3 regions of the Agrobacterium burrii genome follow, and region 1 is predicted to be linked to each of the others. Evidence: riboswitches for the same ligand, from Rfam matches in the RefSeq annotation. Region 1 holds a riboswitch; each other region holds the start of a gene.
What was found. Region 1 has a riboswitch for cobalamin ahead of JZX89_RS24525 (CbtB domain-containing protein). Riboswitches for the same ligand answer to the same signal wherever they lie in the genome.

Region 1 (4,212 bases):
CCGCGTCCGGTCACCGGCATGCGCTACATGCAGTCCATCGCCTGATCAAAACCGACGGAGACGGCCATGACACGTATCGCGATTGCGCTGGCGCAGGATTTTGCGGACTGGGAACCGGCGCTGCTTGCGGCGGCGGCACGCAGCTATCTCGGCGTCGAGATCGTTCATGCCACCCCGGACGGGCGGCCGGTAACATCGATGGGCGGGCTGAATGTGTCGCCCGAAACCTCCTATGACGCGCTTGATCCTGACAGCATCGATGCGCTCGTCATTCCCGGCGGTCTCAGCTGGGAAAAGGGTACGGCCGCCGATCTTGGCGGGCTGGTGCAGCGCTTTCGCGAAAAAGACCGGCTGGTTGCCGGTATCTGTGCGGCGGCAAGCGCGCTGGCCGGCACGGGTATCCTGAACCATGTCGCCCATACCGGCAATTCGCTCGCCTCACACAAGGCCTATCCGGCCTATAGCGGCGATGGTCTTTATCGTGACCAGCCGAAGGCGGTCAGCGATGGCGGCGTCATCACGGCATCCGGCAGCGCGCCGGTCAGCTTCGCGGTGGAAATTCTGAAAAACCTCGGCCTCTTTGGTCCGGAAGCCGAGGCGGAACTTGGAATTTTCGCGGCGGAGCATCGGTAAGACGCAGCCGTCTTGATGCCATGCACTCTCCACTTCCCCGTCATTCCGGCCTTGAGCCGGTATGATGGAAGTGGGAACTTCAGGCCAGTCAGTGCCGATCAAGCACCCGGCAAACACGGGGCGTGGCGCCCTCGCCTTCCCCGGCAATCGCACGGCGAATATCGCGGCTGTTCAAATGCAAGCTGCGGCCGGCAGGCAAGTTTGAACGTTTTATCTTGGCAAGGGCTGCGACGATAAAGCCGGCCTCGTTTTCATGAAAATAGGCGAGAGCCGCCTCGCGCACCGGGTCTGGCCCGAGGACTGCCTTGAAGGCAAGACGGTGCACGGCGCAGAACGCACCGTGACCGGGAACGACAAAACGCAGCGCATCGAGTTCGTCACTCCATTCCGCTGCGTCCTGCATGCATTTACGCCGACTGGAAGCGTTTCAGGAAAAACGCGCTCAGTGTTCCAAGCAGCGCCCAGAAAACGAAGCTGGTGATGGTGGCGGCAACGATGAACTGCCGTTCCAGCGGCAGCGGTGCCAGCGCATGTTCGCCTTCCGGCGGCAGCGGTGCGCCCACCACATGCGGCGCGACGATCAGGACCAGAGCAAGAACGATGGCCCAGGGCTCGCGGCGAAACGCAATCAGCGCAATGCCGCCCGCGGTTGCGGCAACCGTCGAGAGCCACCAGATTTGCCGCGCCTCAAGTGCTGCGGCCGGGCTTCCCGGCAATTCCGGCGGCAGGCCGATCATCGGCGCGAGCATGACGGCGGCAAAACCGGCAACGCCCCACAGAAGACCTTCGCGCCAGCCGGCATCGGTGCCGCGCAGCGAGATGAGACCGGTCAGCACCAGCGCGTAACCGATGGCGGTCAGCACATTGGCAGCGACAGTATAGGCGGTGCGTTCGAAACCATCGGCCGGAGTCCAGGCCTCGTCATTGTGCTCATGGGCGGGAACCGCAGCGCCGGGTGCTGCCGCATCATGGCTATGGGCCGCTTCGCCGCCGGCGCTTTCAAAGGTTTCCGCCTGAAGGATGAGCGGCGTGGTGCCGAAAGCCTGCATGGCCGAGACGGCCAAACCGCCAACGATGCCGACCAGAACCGCGGTAAAGACGATATTGCGAAAAAATGACATGCCGTTTCCCCTCAATGGCAGGGGAAGGCATTGGCATGACGCGTGTCATGCGCGGCATTGTGAACGGCTTCCACATGCGAAAAGCCGACAAAACCGACGACGAACAGGCCAAGCACGATCGCCGTCAGCGATTGCGCGAAGCTGCCCGTTTTTGCTGAAACGGCAGCATTGGCCGTATTCTGCTGGATAGACATGGTGACCCCTCTCCCGGCGCGACCCCGCGCCATAAGATGCGGCCGAACGGCAAAAAGCCAACAGACCGCATATGATACACTTCACCACGGGGATACGAGACTGACACAGGGGCATCGAACCGACGACCCTGACATTCCGCTCTTCCGGACACCCCGCCGGCATGGACATTTCCGTGATGGCAGGTCTCCTGGCTTACGGGTCAAAACCTGAAACACCTTCCCGGCATCGCCCTCGCCGTAAAAAAAGGGCGAGATGGCTTGCCAGTGGCATTTCGTTTCAGGCTCTCCGCTCACAGTTGCGGGGGCAGCCACGAATGAGGATTTCTCCCTATCGTGTTCCCTTTTCACCTTCCGGAACGCCCGGAAGGAACCATCACGGACATGTTATCGGCCGGGTGGGTGCGGGAGTCAATGGTGGCGGCTCCTTGGCACCAGCACGACGTGAAGCATGTGGTGAGCGCCAACCCAAGCCATGCCCAGTTATCGAGACGGGATCGCCTTCAGATAGGCCGCAATCGCATTGCGGTCTTCGGCGGTGAGATGCGCCATGTTCTGCTGCACCTTGACCATGGAGCCGCCGACGCTGTCGAATTCCGGGGTGAAGCCGGTTTCCAGATAGCCGGCAATATCCGCCGTCGTCCACGATCCGATGCTCGCAGAACCCGGCGTGATATCGGGAATGCGGCCCTCACCTTCGGGATTGGGGCCGCCAGCCAGCCATTTGCCCTCCAGAAAACCACCGAGCGCATTGCGCGGGGTGTGGCATTCACCGCAATGGCCCGGCCCTTCGACCAGATATTGGCCGCGCAGCAATTCGGCATTGGCATTGGCAAGCTCGACGCGCGGCGGTGCGGAAGTGTCGAAATACAGGAATTTCCAGCCGCCGAGCGCCATGCGCAGGTTGAAGGGAAACGGTAAGTCGTGATCCGGCGCATCATTCTGGCTGGCCGGCAGGGTTTTCAGATAACCGAACAGGTCGTTCACGTCCTTCTGCGTCATGCGCGCATAGGAGGCGTAAGGGAAGGACGGGTAAAGATGTTCGCCGTTCTTTCCCACCCCGCGCGTCATGGCATCGCCGAATTCCGCCAGTGTCCAGCTGCCGATACCGTGCTGTGGATCAGAGGAAATATTGGGCACATGGAAGGTGCCGAAGGGGCTTTTCAGCGCCTGCCCGCCGGCAAGCGTCCGCATCGCGTCACCCGTGGCATCCGGTGCTGCATGACAGCTTGCGCAGCCACCCGCCCAGAACAGCGTTTCGCCATTGGCCAGATCCGGCTCTCCGAGGCTGACCCAATGGCTGGGCGCCTGCCGCTGCGGCGCGGTGACCCAGGCGAAAATGCCGTAGCCGGCAATGGCCGCGATCACGGCCCCGCCCACAAGCTTCGTCCAAATGGAAGACATACCCCTCTCCCCATTCTCACCCGAGTGATCAGGTGTCTTTCAAAGTGAAAAAACGCCGCCGGGAAGCGGCGCTTTGAAATTCATGATTTATTTCTTCAGACGATAGGTCTGGTGGCAGGTGCCGCAATCGGCGCCGAGCGTCTTCATGGCGGTGGTGACGCCCGCCTGATCGGTGGGGAGATTGGCAAGAACCTTATCGGCATCAGCACCGAGCTTGGCCGCCTTGGCCTTGAAGTCCTCAAAATTTTCCCAGATGGCGGGGGCAGCCGCGCTGCCGGTCTCGGAACCCTTCGGGAACTGATCAGGGAAAGCCTTGGCATTGGTGCTGATGGTCGTCACGGCAGCCTTGACGGCCTCGGCGTCGAAGGGCTTCTGGCCCTTGGAGATGGCAGCCAGCGCGCCCATGGAGCCGCCGATCTGCTTCATCATGCCTTCACGTTTTTCGACTTCGCCGGCAGCGAAGACCGCTCCGGCGCAAAGACAGCCGAAAAGCATGGCCGCCGCGATGGTTTTCAGTTTCATACACTCTCTCCTTGATTCCGGCCGGGTGCCGGACGCTTGATGGAACGGCGCGAGGATGCCCTTTCCGCATGGCGAAAAGAAGTCACATTGCGGTGAATTCCGCCGTGAAAACAGAAGTCTAGAGTATCAGGCCGAAAACTGTCCGAAGGTTTTCCGACAAGAACCCGTGACAAAACAACGGGCCAAAGGAGAGCATTCGCTGGCTTGCCAGGGAATAGCCTCCCTGGAGCGGCGCAACCTGTTCCTGTTATTCGCCGAGGCTCCACGACAGAGCTTCCCAAAATGTCAGCAGCGCTGCGGCAACCAGCATGAAACCGGCAGCGCGACCGATGAAGATCGTG
Region 2 (4,212 bases), on a different contig from region 1:
ACGGTCTCGCGTTTTTCAAAATCAACGCCGCCAAGGTGCTCGATGAAGGTCGTGACGAAATGCTGGCGTGTTTGCTCGCCATCGCTGACGATATCGATGCCTGCCTGTTGCTGATCATCCAGGGACAAGCGCAGGGCATCCTGCTTGCCCTCGGTCAGTTCCTCATCCTGCAATTTCCAGGGCGACCAGAGTTTCTCAGGCTGCGCAAGCCACGAGGGTTTCGGCAAGCTGCCGGCGGTTGACGTGGGCAACAGTCTGTTCATGATGTGCGACCTTATGTGTTTTGGTTGTCAAAGGGCGTGATTGGCAGACCACCGCTCGAGAACGGTCCTGTAAGGTTTGATAAAGTGCTCCTCAGCAAACCGTCCCTGCTCTACAGCCAGCCGGCTGCGCTCTTCACGGTCATAGACAATCCGGGTAAGCGAATAATCCTGATGTTTCAGATTGGGCTGATAACAGGCCCCTGCTGCGGAATTGGCGTTGTAAATCTCAGGCCGGTAGATCTTCTGAAAAGTTTCCATCGTGCTGATGGTGCTGATGAGCTCCAGATTGGTATAATCGTCGAGCAAATCGCCGAGAAAATAGAAGGCAAAAGGCGCGACGCTGTTCGGCGGCATGAAAAAGCGCACCTGCAAACCCATTTTTTGGAAGTAATGGTCGGTCGAAGACAATTCGTTCTGCTGGTATTCGACACCCAATACGGGATGCTGATTTCCCGTCCGATGATATGTTTTGCTGCTTGAGGCACTCAGGCAAATGACTGGCGTCTTTTGAAAATGCTCTCTGTAAGCCTGTGAGTTCAGGAAACATTTGAACAGGTTTCCATGCAGGTCGCCAAAATCCTCTGGCATGCCGAATGACGGGCGATCCTTGTTGTAAGCCGGCAGCACGACGCTGAAGTCATAATCCCGGACGTAAGAGGAAAAGTTATTTCCAACGATGCCTTCGATGCGCTCGCCCGTCTTTTGATCAACAATATTCGTTTTCAGGATTTCAATCAGGGGAAAGGCATCATCATTGCTTTCAGCATCAACTCGCATCTCAACTGAAATTATCTCAAGTTCGACGCAGTAGCGATCGCCTTTCGGATTATCCCAATGCGCCAGCGCGTTGAAGCGATTGTCAATCATCTTCAGGGCGTTGCGGAGGTTTTCCTGGCGGTTCTCGCCCCTGGCCAAGTTGGCAAAATTCGTCGTGACACGCGTATTTTCTGACGGGCGATAATCCTCATCAAAAGAAATACTCTTTATATTGAAACCGAAAGTCTTAATCATCGCGATAGGACGCCCAAAATCCCGAGATACATCCTGACGTTATTGACGTAAATTTCAGGACGCACCGGATGTTATTTTCCATTGTCTCAGTGGACAATTTTTAAACTGTCCCGACCCGAGAGCGGTGCGCGTTTTGTGCCTGAGAGGCCGATTGAATAAAAATGGTATTATCTCACGGAAGTATGAGCCCTGCTCATGATTTGGGTATGAGAGGCGATCCGCCAGAGAATTTGGGAGGCCTTTGTCCTCCGAACCTCATGGTGATGGGCCGAATGTTCCATATCTCGGTCGACGCGATAACCGTCACCTCCCCAAAACCGATGACGAATGCCTTGACCCCTTCAACGACATACGACATTGGTTCGTCATCGTGGTTCTGCGGGCGAAAGTCCGGAGCTAAGAGGGAATTCGGTCGGGGCTTTACTGCCTTAAAGCCGAAGCTGCCCCCGCAACTGTAAGCGGCGAGCGAAAGTCCATCCATGTCACTGAGGCAAGCCTCGGGAAGACGGACCAGAGCGACGACCCGTAAGCCAGGAGACCTGCCGCGATAGATAACGTCCACGGGCGGGGTGTCCCGGAGTGCCGCTTTCGCGATCGCATTCCCGTGCCATCGTCTCTGCGTCATGCCACTACCCTGCCGCAACCTGATGGCAGGGCCGATGACAGAAACCGCGACGATGGAAAAGCCTGCTCAGCGCGGCTCGATAACCAGTCTCATTGATATCGTTTTTCCCGGAGATACCAACCATCACGGCACCCTCTTTGGGGGAACCGGACTTGCTCTGATGGATCGCGTTGCCTTCATCGCGGCGACCCGGTTCGGGCGGGTGCCGTTCGTGACCGCCTCTTGCGAGCGCATCAATTTCAGGCAGCCGGCACGCATCGGGCACATCGTCGAATTCACGGCCAGACCGGTCAAAGCCGGTCGACGTTCCCTGACGGTCGACGTCGAGATGGTGGCGGAGACCATCGTCGGCCATCAGCGGCACATCTGTACGCGAGGCACCTTCCATATGGTCGCCATTCCGGAGGGCGAGAACGCCGCGAGCTATGCTTTGCCTGCACTCGTTCCCGTGGAAGCGCCGGATCTCACGGATATCGTCGCCATGGTCGAGATCGTGTTTCCGGATCAGGCCAACAGCGCTGGCCGGATGTTCGGGGGCGAAGCGATCGCCTACATGACCAAAGCCGCATTCGTTGCAGCGTCGCGTTACTCCGGCAAGCTGGTGGTGCTGGCCTCATCCGAGCGCATCGACTTCGCAAGGGCCGTCGAGATCGGTGAGATCGTCGAGGCGGAGGCACGCGTCGAGCGCGTTGGCCGCAGTTCTATGTCCATCGAGACGAAACTCTGGTCCGAAAACCTGCTGACTGGCGAGAGGCATATTACGGCCACCGGACATTTCACCATGGTCGCAGTCGACACCGACCACCGGCCGGTTCCTGCCCACGATAGCGCCTCTACAGACGTTACTCCTCGTCACCATGGGCGGGCATAACCATGCTGGACAGGCAACATCTATCGATCCTGCGGGAAGTCGACAGCCTGGGCAGCCTGACGGCGGCGGCGGAGCGGCTGAATGTCTCCCAGTCCGCTCTCAGCCATACGATCCGCAAGCTCGAGGAGCGCTATGGCGTGGCGATGTGGGAGAAAGACGGTCGTAACCTCCGCCTCACCGAGGCCGGTCGCTATATCGTAACGCTGGCGCAGCGCGTTCTGCCCCAGATCGAAAGGGCTGAAAATGTCCTGTCGGATTATCGCCACGGCCAGCGAGGCTCGCTTAGGATCGGCATGGAATGCCATCCTTGCCATCAGTGGCTTATGGGCGTCACAAAGCCATATCTCATGGAATGGCCGGATGTGGGCCTGGAACTGAAGACATCATTCGCTTTCGGCGGCGTGGCGGCCCTCACAGGATATGAAATCGACATCCTGATCACGCCGGACCCGATCGAGACGCTTGGCATCCATTATTTGCCGGTATTCGACTACGAGTTGGTACTTGCCGTGCCGGCTGATCATCCACTGGCGCAAAAACGCCATGCAGAACCTGTGGACCTGCTGAATGAGACACTATTCACCTATCCGGTACCGCCGGAGCGGCTGGACATATTTATCCAGTTTCTGGTGCCCGCCAACTGTCGGCCGCGTCATCACCGGAATGTCGAGACGACTGAAATGATGCTTCAACTCGTCGCGGCGGGCCGCGGGGTCAGCGCCATTCCCGACTGGCTTGTACGTCGGGAAGCGGCAGCGCTCGGTGTCCGCCCCGTCCGCATTGGTCCGGACGGCGTACAGAAAAGCATCCATCTCGGATTAAGAGATGGCGACGACGATGTGGATTTCATCGCCGGGTTTGTTGAGACGTCGCACCGAAGATGAACGTCAGGATCCGGGGGTAAGTGCCGCTACATGACTCTTACCCTCGGCCGATATTCCGGCGCGATATGGCCCCCTAACGCTTCACTCTTCCCGGAAGGCCCTCATGATCTGGTCGGTCAGCGGCTTGCTGAGGTAGGAGATCATGGTTCGCTCGTCGGTCTCGATATAGACCTCAACCGGCATTCCCGGCTGTAGCTTGGCGGCTAATGTCCCGAGCGCATCGGGTGAGAAGGAAAGCGTCGTTTTATAGAATGGCAGCCCGGTCGCCTTGTCTACCGAGGTAGCAGCAGAGACCATATCGACCTTGCCTTTCACCTCAGGCGTCGTCTGCTGGTTGAAGGCAATGAAGCGCATGCGCGCAGGCTGGTGAACATTGATCCGGTCGACATCGGTCGGGGCAATTTTTACATCGACGCGCAAATCTCCCGCTTTCGGGACAAGTGACATGATGGCTGCTCCGGAGCCGATGACACCACCAACCGTATGGGCCTGAAGATCGTAGATATAACCGGATTCAGGCGCACGCACGGTGGTGCGGTCGAGCCGGTGGGACACCGC
Region 3 (4,212 bases), on a different contig from region 1:
CGGGGTAAGCGCTCATCGGTGTCCATTCGATATCGACGCCCTTTGCGGCAAGCGCTTCGACGGCGCTTTGTACCGGCTCCAGCAGGGCGAGCGGGGAGACGCTCGAAATTGCCCGCGCTTCCAGTTCTATGGCGCAATGATCGGGGATGATGTTGATTGCCTGCCCGCCTTTGACCGTGCCAATCTGCAAGGAGGAGTAGGGCGGTTCGAAGGTCGCTTCGAACGGTCCCCGCGTCAGCACATCGGCGGTGTCGACTGCTTTCGCCATGATGCCTGTCATCAGGTGAATGGCGTTCACCCCCTGATCTGGACGCGACGAGTGGCCTGACCGACCACGCAGCGTGATGCGCGCTGCGGCCTTGCCCTTGTGGGCGCGAACGGCGCGCATATTGCTTGGCTCGCCGATGATCGCGCCTGCCGGCGGGGCGCACAACTCCGGCAATCTGGCGATGAGATGGGGAACGCCGCGACAGCCCGCTTCTTCGTCATAGGAAAAGGCGATATGTATCGGTCGTTTCAGCGACATGCGCGAAAATGCCGGTGCTGCGGCGAGAACCGTGGCGAGAAAACCTTTCATGTCTGTGGTGCCGCGTCCGTATAGCCGGTCGCCTTCGGTTCTGAGCGTAAACGGATCGGAGGTCCATTCCGGTTCACCGGCCGGCACCACATCCATGTGGCCGGAGAGGATATAACCGGCGCGATCGGCTGGACCAAAAGTGGCGAAGAGATTGGCGCGGTCGCCCTCCGGTCCCGGCAATAGCGAGACTTTCGCGCCGTGGCTTTCCAGATAATCCGCAATCCATCCGGCAATATCGCCATTGGCGGTTCCGACGATGGACGGGAAGGCGACGAGACGCTCAAGGATTTCGATTGCGTTCATGGTCTTCCCCACTGGCCGGCCGTTTATGCTGGCCGGATTATTCATCGCAGAAGCTTAGAGTGGCCGACGGCGTTTATCTGCTGAAATGCCGACGATTTCGGTAGATTGTTGTGTCCTTCCAGTGCTTTCAGAAAATTCGTGCTGGCGAGGCTGGTTATCTTCGGATGTCATGGGCTGGGCTGCCGGGACCCCAAGGTTCCGCGCCGGAGGGAATGAGAGCCGTTTGCTATGGAGCTGCTCAAAGTCGATAGTTTCGAATTGCGGACCGTGGATATCGCCGATGTGGAGGCCGATCATCTGCATGCCTTGTCCATGGCTGTCGGATGGCGTTATCACGCCAATGAATGGTGTTTCCTGAGGCAATGCGGCGTCGGCCTTGCCGCACTGGATGAGATCGACCGCGTCGTCGCAACCGCCATGCTTTTTCCCTATGATCCGAATTTCGCGACGCTTGGCATGGTCATCGTTTCTCCCCGCCTGCAGGGTCGGGGCGTCGCACCCTGGCTTGTGCGGCAGCTTTCGGCAAAATATCCTGCCGCCGCCTTGCGGTTGAATGCAACGGAGGTGTCGCGGCGACTTTTTTCCTCGCTGGGTTTTGCCGGAGATACGGAAAAGGTGCATCTCCTGCGGGGCAAGGCGCATTGCGCTATCGAGACGCCGCAGCTCGGCAGAAAACAGCGGATCGAGCCGCTTTCGGAAGATCAACTTTCTGCCGTGGAGGATCTGGATCAGGCAGCTTTCGGCGTTTCGCGCCGGGGCGTCCTGCAACGTCTGCTGCGGGAGAATGCCGGTTACGGCCTGTTCGAGGCGGACCGTCTTGTCGCCTTTGCACTGCGCCGGGCGGCGGGGCGGGGCCATATTGTCGGCCCGGTCGTTGCGGGTGACGAGGCGGATGCGATCGCGCTGGTCAGGCGGCATTTTGCCGATCTGGAGGGGCAACTTGTCCGGCTCGACGCCGTGCGCGACAGCGGTCTTCTCACCGATTTTCTGGCGCAATCCGGGCTGGTGGAGATCGAAACACTCACCACCATGTCGAAAAACGCGCCGCAACCGGCCGGTTTTGGTGCGGGACAAATTTTCGCGTTGGCAGGCCCGTCTTTGTGCTGAGCTGCGGCACTATCGCAATTGACGCCCCGCTTCTTGCGCCGTATGTGAGAAAGCGACGGTTCCTGCAGCCGAAAGGCGAAGGGATTAATAGGGAACATGGTGCGGGTGATGATGATCGCCCAATGCCGTGGCTGCCCCCGCAACTGTAAGCGGATTGCCGTTCATCCTCGTGACGCTTCAAAGGCGTCATGCCACTGCATTCTGTGGAATGCGGGAAGGCAGATGAGCGGCGTAAATTCGTGAGCCAGGAGACCTGCCGTCAAAATATGAACCATCGTTACGGGCGGGGAAGCCCGGAGGAGGAAATTGTAATGTTATTTCATAACATTTGGTTTGCGTCCCGTCGTTGTTCTCCGTACAAGACGTTCCGCTGTTGCTGCGCGTTCTAACGCCTGCTGCTCTGGAACAAGCGATTTAATTTCGACTGGAGAACACATGTTTATTTCTGGACGCCTGCCGGCCTATGCCGGCTTTCTGGCCGCTGCGCTTGCGGCTTTGCCTGTCGCTTCCGCCCATGCTGCGCAAACGGTCTATCCCCTGACGATCAACAGCTGCGGTCAGGACATCACCTTCAAACAGGCGCCCGCCCGCACCGTATCCGTCGGCCAGAGCACGACCGAAGTGCTCTATCTTCTCGGCGTTGCCGACAGGGTGGTAGGCACCGCGCTGTGGATCGGCCCGGTTCTGAAGGGTTACGAGGAAGCCAATGCCAGGGTGGAGCGGCTGGCCGACAATGATCCGAGTTTCGAGGCCGTCGTCGGCAAGAGGCCGGATCTGGTGACGACGCAGTTCCAGTGGCAGATCGGCCCGGAAGGTGTTGTCGGTACGCCGGCGCAATTTGCCGAGCTGGGTATTCCCGTCTATACCTCGCCTGCCGATTGCGTCGGCAAGGACAATTCCGGCGGCGGTGACGGCGTGCGCAAGACCGGTTTCACCATGGATCTGATCTATCAGGAAGTCCGCGATCTCGCCAAGATCTTCAACGTGCAGGATCGCGGTGAAGAGGTCGTTGCCGACCTGAAGAAGCGCGAGGAAGCCGCCCGCGCCAAGATCGCCTCGGCGAATGGCAAGCTTTCGGCCGTCTTCTGGTTCTCCAGCGCCGAACTGGATATCGACCCTTATGTAGCGGGCCGCCATGGCGCGCCTGGTTACATCATGTCGGCACTCGGGCTGACCAATATCATCGAAAGCGATGAGGAATGGCCGACCGTCGGCTGGGAAACCATCGCCAAGGCCAACCCGTCTGTCATCGTCGCCGGCAAGATGGACCGTCGTCGTTTCCCCGCCGATGACGTGGCGGTCAAGCACAAGTTCCTCGCAACCGATCCCGTGGCCAGCATCATGCCCGCCGTCACGCAAGGTCATGTCTTTGACATGGATGCGCAGGCGATGAACCCGACCATCCGCACGATCGAAGGCATTGAAACGCTGGCCGAAGCGATCTCGGCTGCCGGCCTCGCCAAGTGAACGGTCTTTCCGTCAATCTCGGCAGGGCGGGGCTGGCTTTTGCCGCACTCGCCCTGCTGCTCGTCGCGCTGATGGCCGGAGCGGCGATCGGCGAGACCGCCATTCCGTTCGATGTGGTGGCGAAAACCATTGCCAACCGCGTCTTCCATGCGGGTTACCCGCTGGAGCCGCTGGATGAAGGCATCGTCTGGAGTTACCGTCTCAGCCGCGCCGTTGTTGCCGCCTGTTGCGGTGCTTCGCTGGCGCTTGCCGGTGCAGTGCTGCAATCGCTTCTGCGCAACCCGCTTGCCGATCCCTATATTCTCGGCATTTCCGCAGGCGCTTCCACCGGCGCGGTGGCCGTGGCGCTCTTGGGTTTTGGCGCAGGGTTCCTGACCATGCCGGCTGGCGCGCTGATCGGAGCTTTCGTGGCGTTCTCGCTGGTCAGCCTGCTGGCGGTGCGGGCGGGACACGGCAACAGCGCCATCATTCTGGCGGGGGTGGCCGGTTCACAGTTATTCAATGCCATGACCTCGTTCATCGTCACCAAATCCGCCAATGCCGAGCAGGCGCGCGGTATCATGTTCTGGCTTCTGGGCAATCTTTCCGGTGTGCGCTGGCCGGATGTCTGGCTGGCTCTGCCGGTCTGTATTGCCGGTCTTGCGGTGTGCCTCTGGTATTCCCGCGCGCTGGATGCCTTTGCCTTCGGCGGTCAGGCAGCCGCCTCGCTTGGCATTCCGGTGCGCCGGACCTATGCGGTGCTCATTTCGGTTTCGGCG

Region 2: linked by a shared signal. The riboswitch ahead of JZX89_RS02585 (acyl-CoA thioesterase) and the one ahead of JZX89_RS24525 (CbtB domain-containing protein) in region 1 are both predicted to bind cobalamin.
Region 3: linked by a shared signal. The riboswitch ahead of JZX89_RS06200 (ABC transporter substrate-binding protein) and the one ahead of JZX89_RS24525 (CbtB domain-containing protein) in region 1 are both predicted to bind cobalamin.

Annotation. Positions count from the first base shown of each region.
Region 1 covers NZ_JAFLNA010000016.1:140,665-144,876, reverse strand. Annotated here, with positions in the region: gene JZX89_RS24545 (GNAT family N-acetyltransferase) at 1-45, shown strand, start outside; gene JZX89_RS24540 (type 1 glutamine amidotransferase family protein) at 67-633, shown strand; gene JZX89_RS24535 (hypothetical protein) at 722-1,036, opposite strand; gene JZX89_RS24530 (CbtA family protein) at 1,041-1,754, opposite strand; gene JZX89_RS24525 (CbtB domain-containing protein) at 1,766-1,948, opposite strand; cobalamin riboswitch at 2,110-2,338, opposite strand; gene JZX89_RS24520 (cytochrome c) at 2,429-3,349, opposite strand; gene JZX89_RS24515 (c-type cytochrome) at 3,437-3,871, opposite strand; gene JZX89_RS24510 (LysE family translocator) at 4,119-4,212, opposite strand, start outside.
Region 2 covers NZ_JAFLNA010000001.1:497,404-501,615, reverse strand. Annotated here, with positions in the region: gene JZX89_RS02595 (methionine synthase) at 1-263, opposite strand, end outside; gene JZX89_RS02590 (DUF1852 domain-containing protein) at 291-1,274, opposite strand; cobalamin riboswitch at 1,629-1,835, shown strand; gene JZX89_RS02585 (acyl-CoA thioesterase) at 1,934-2,770, shown strand; gene JZX89_RS02580 (LysR family transcriptional regulator) at 2,773-3,654, shown strand; gene JZX89_RS02575 (HlyD family type I secretion periplasmic adaptor subunit) at 3,736-4,212, opposite strand, start outside.
Region 3 covers NZ_JAFLNA010000002.1:577,522-581,733, forward strand. Annotated here, with positions in the region: gene argE (acetylornithine deacetylase) at 1-880, opposite strand, end outside; gene JZX89_RS06195 (GNAT family N-acetyltransferase) at 1,109-1,987, shown strand; cobalamin riboswitch at 2,027-2,262, shown strand; gene JZX89_RS06200 (ABC transporter substrate-binding protein) at 2,423-3,454, shown strand; gene JZX89_RS06205 (FecCD family ABC transporter permease) at 3,451-4,212, shown strand, end outside.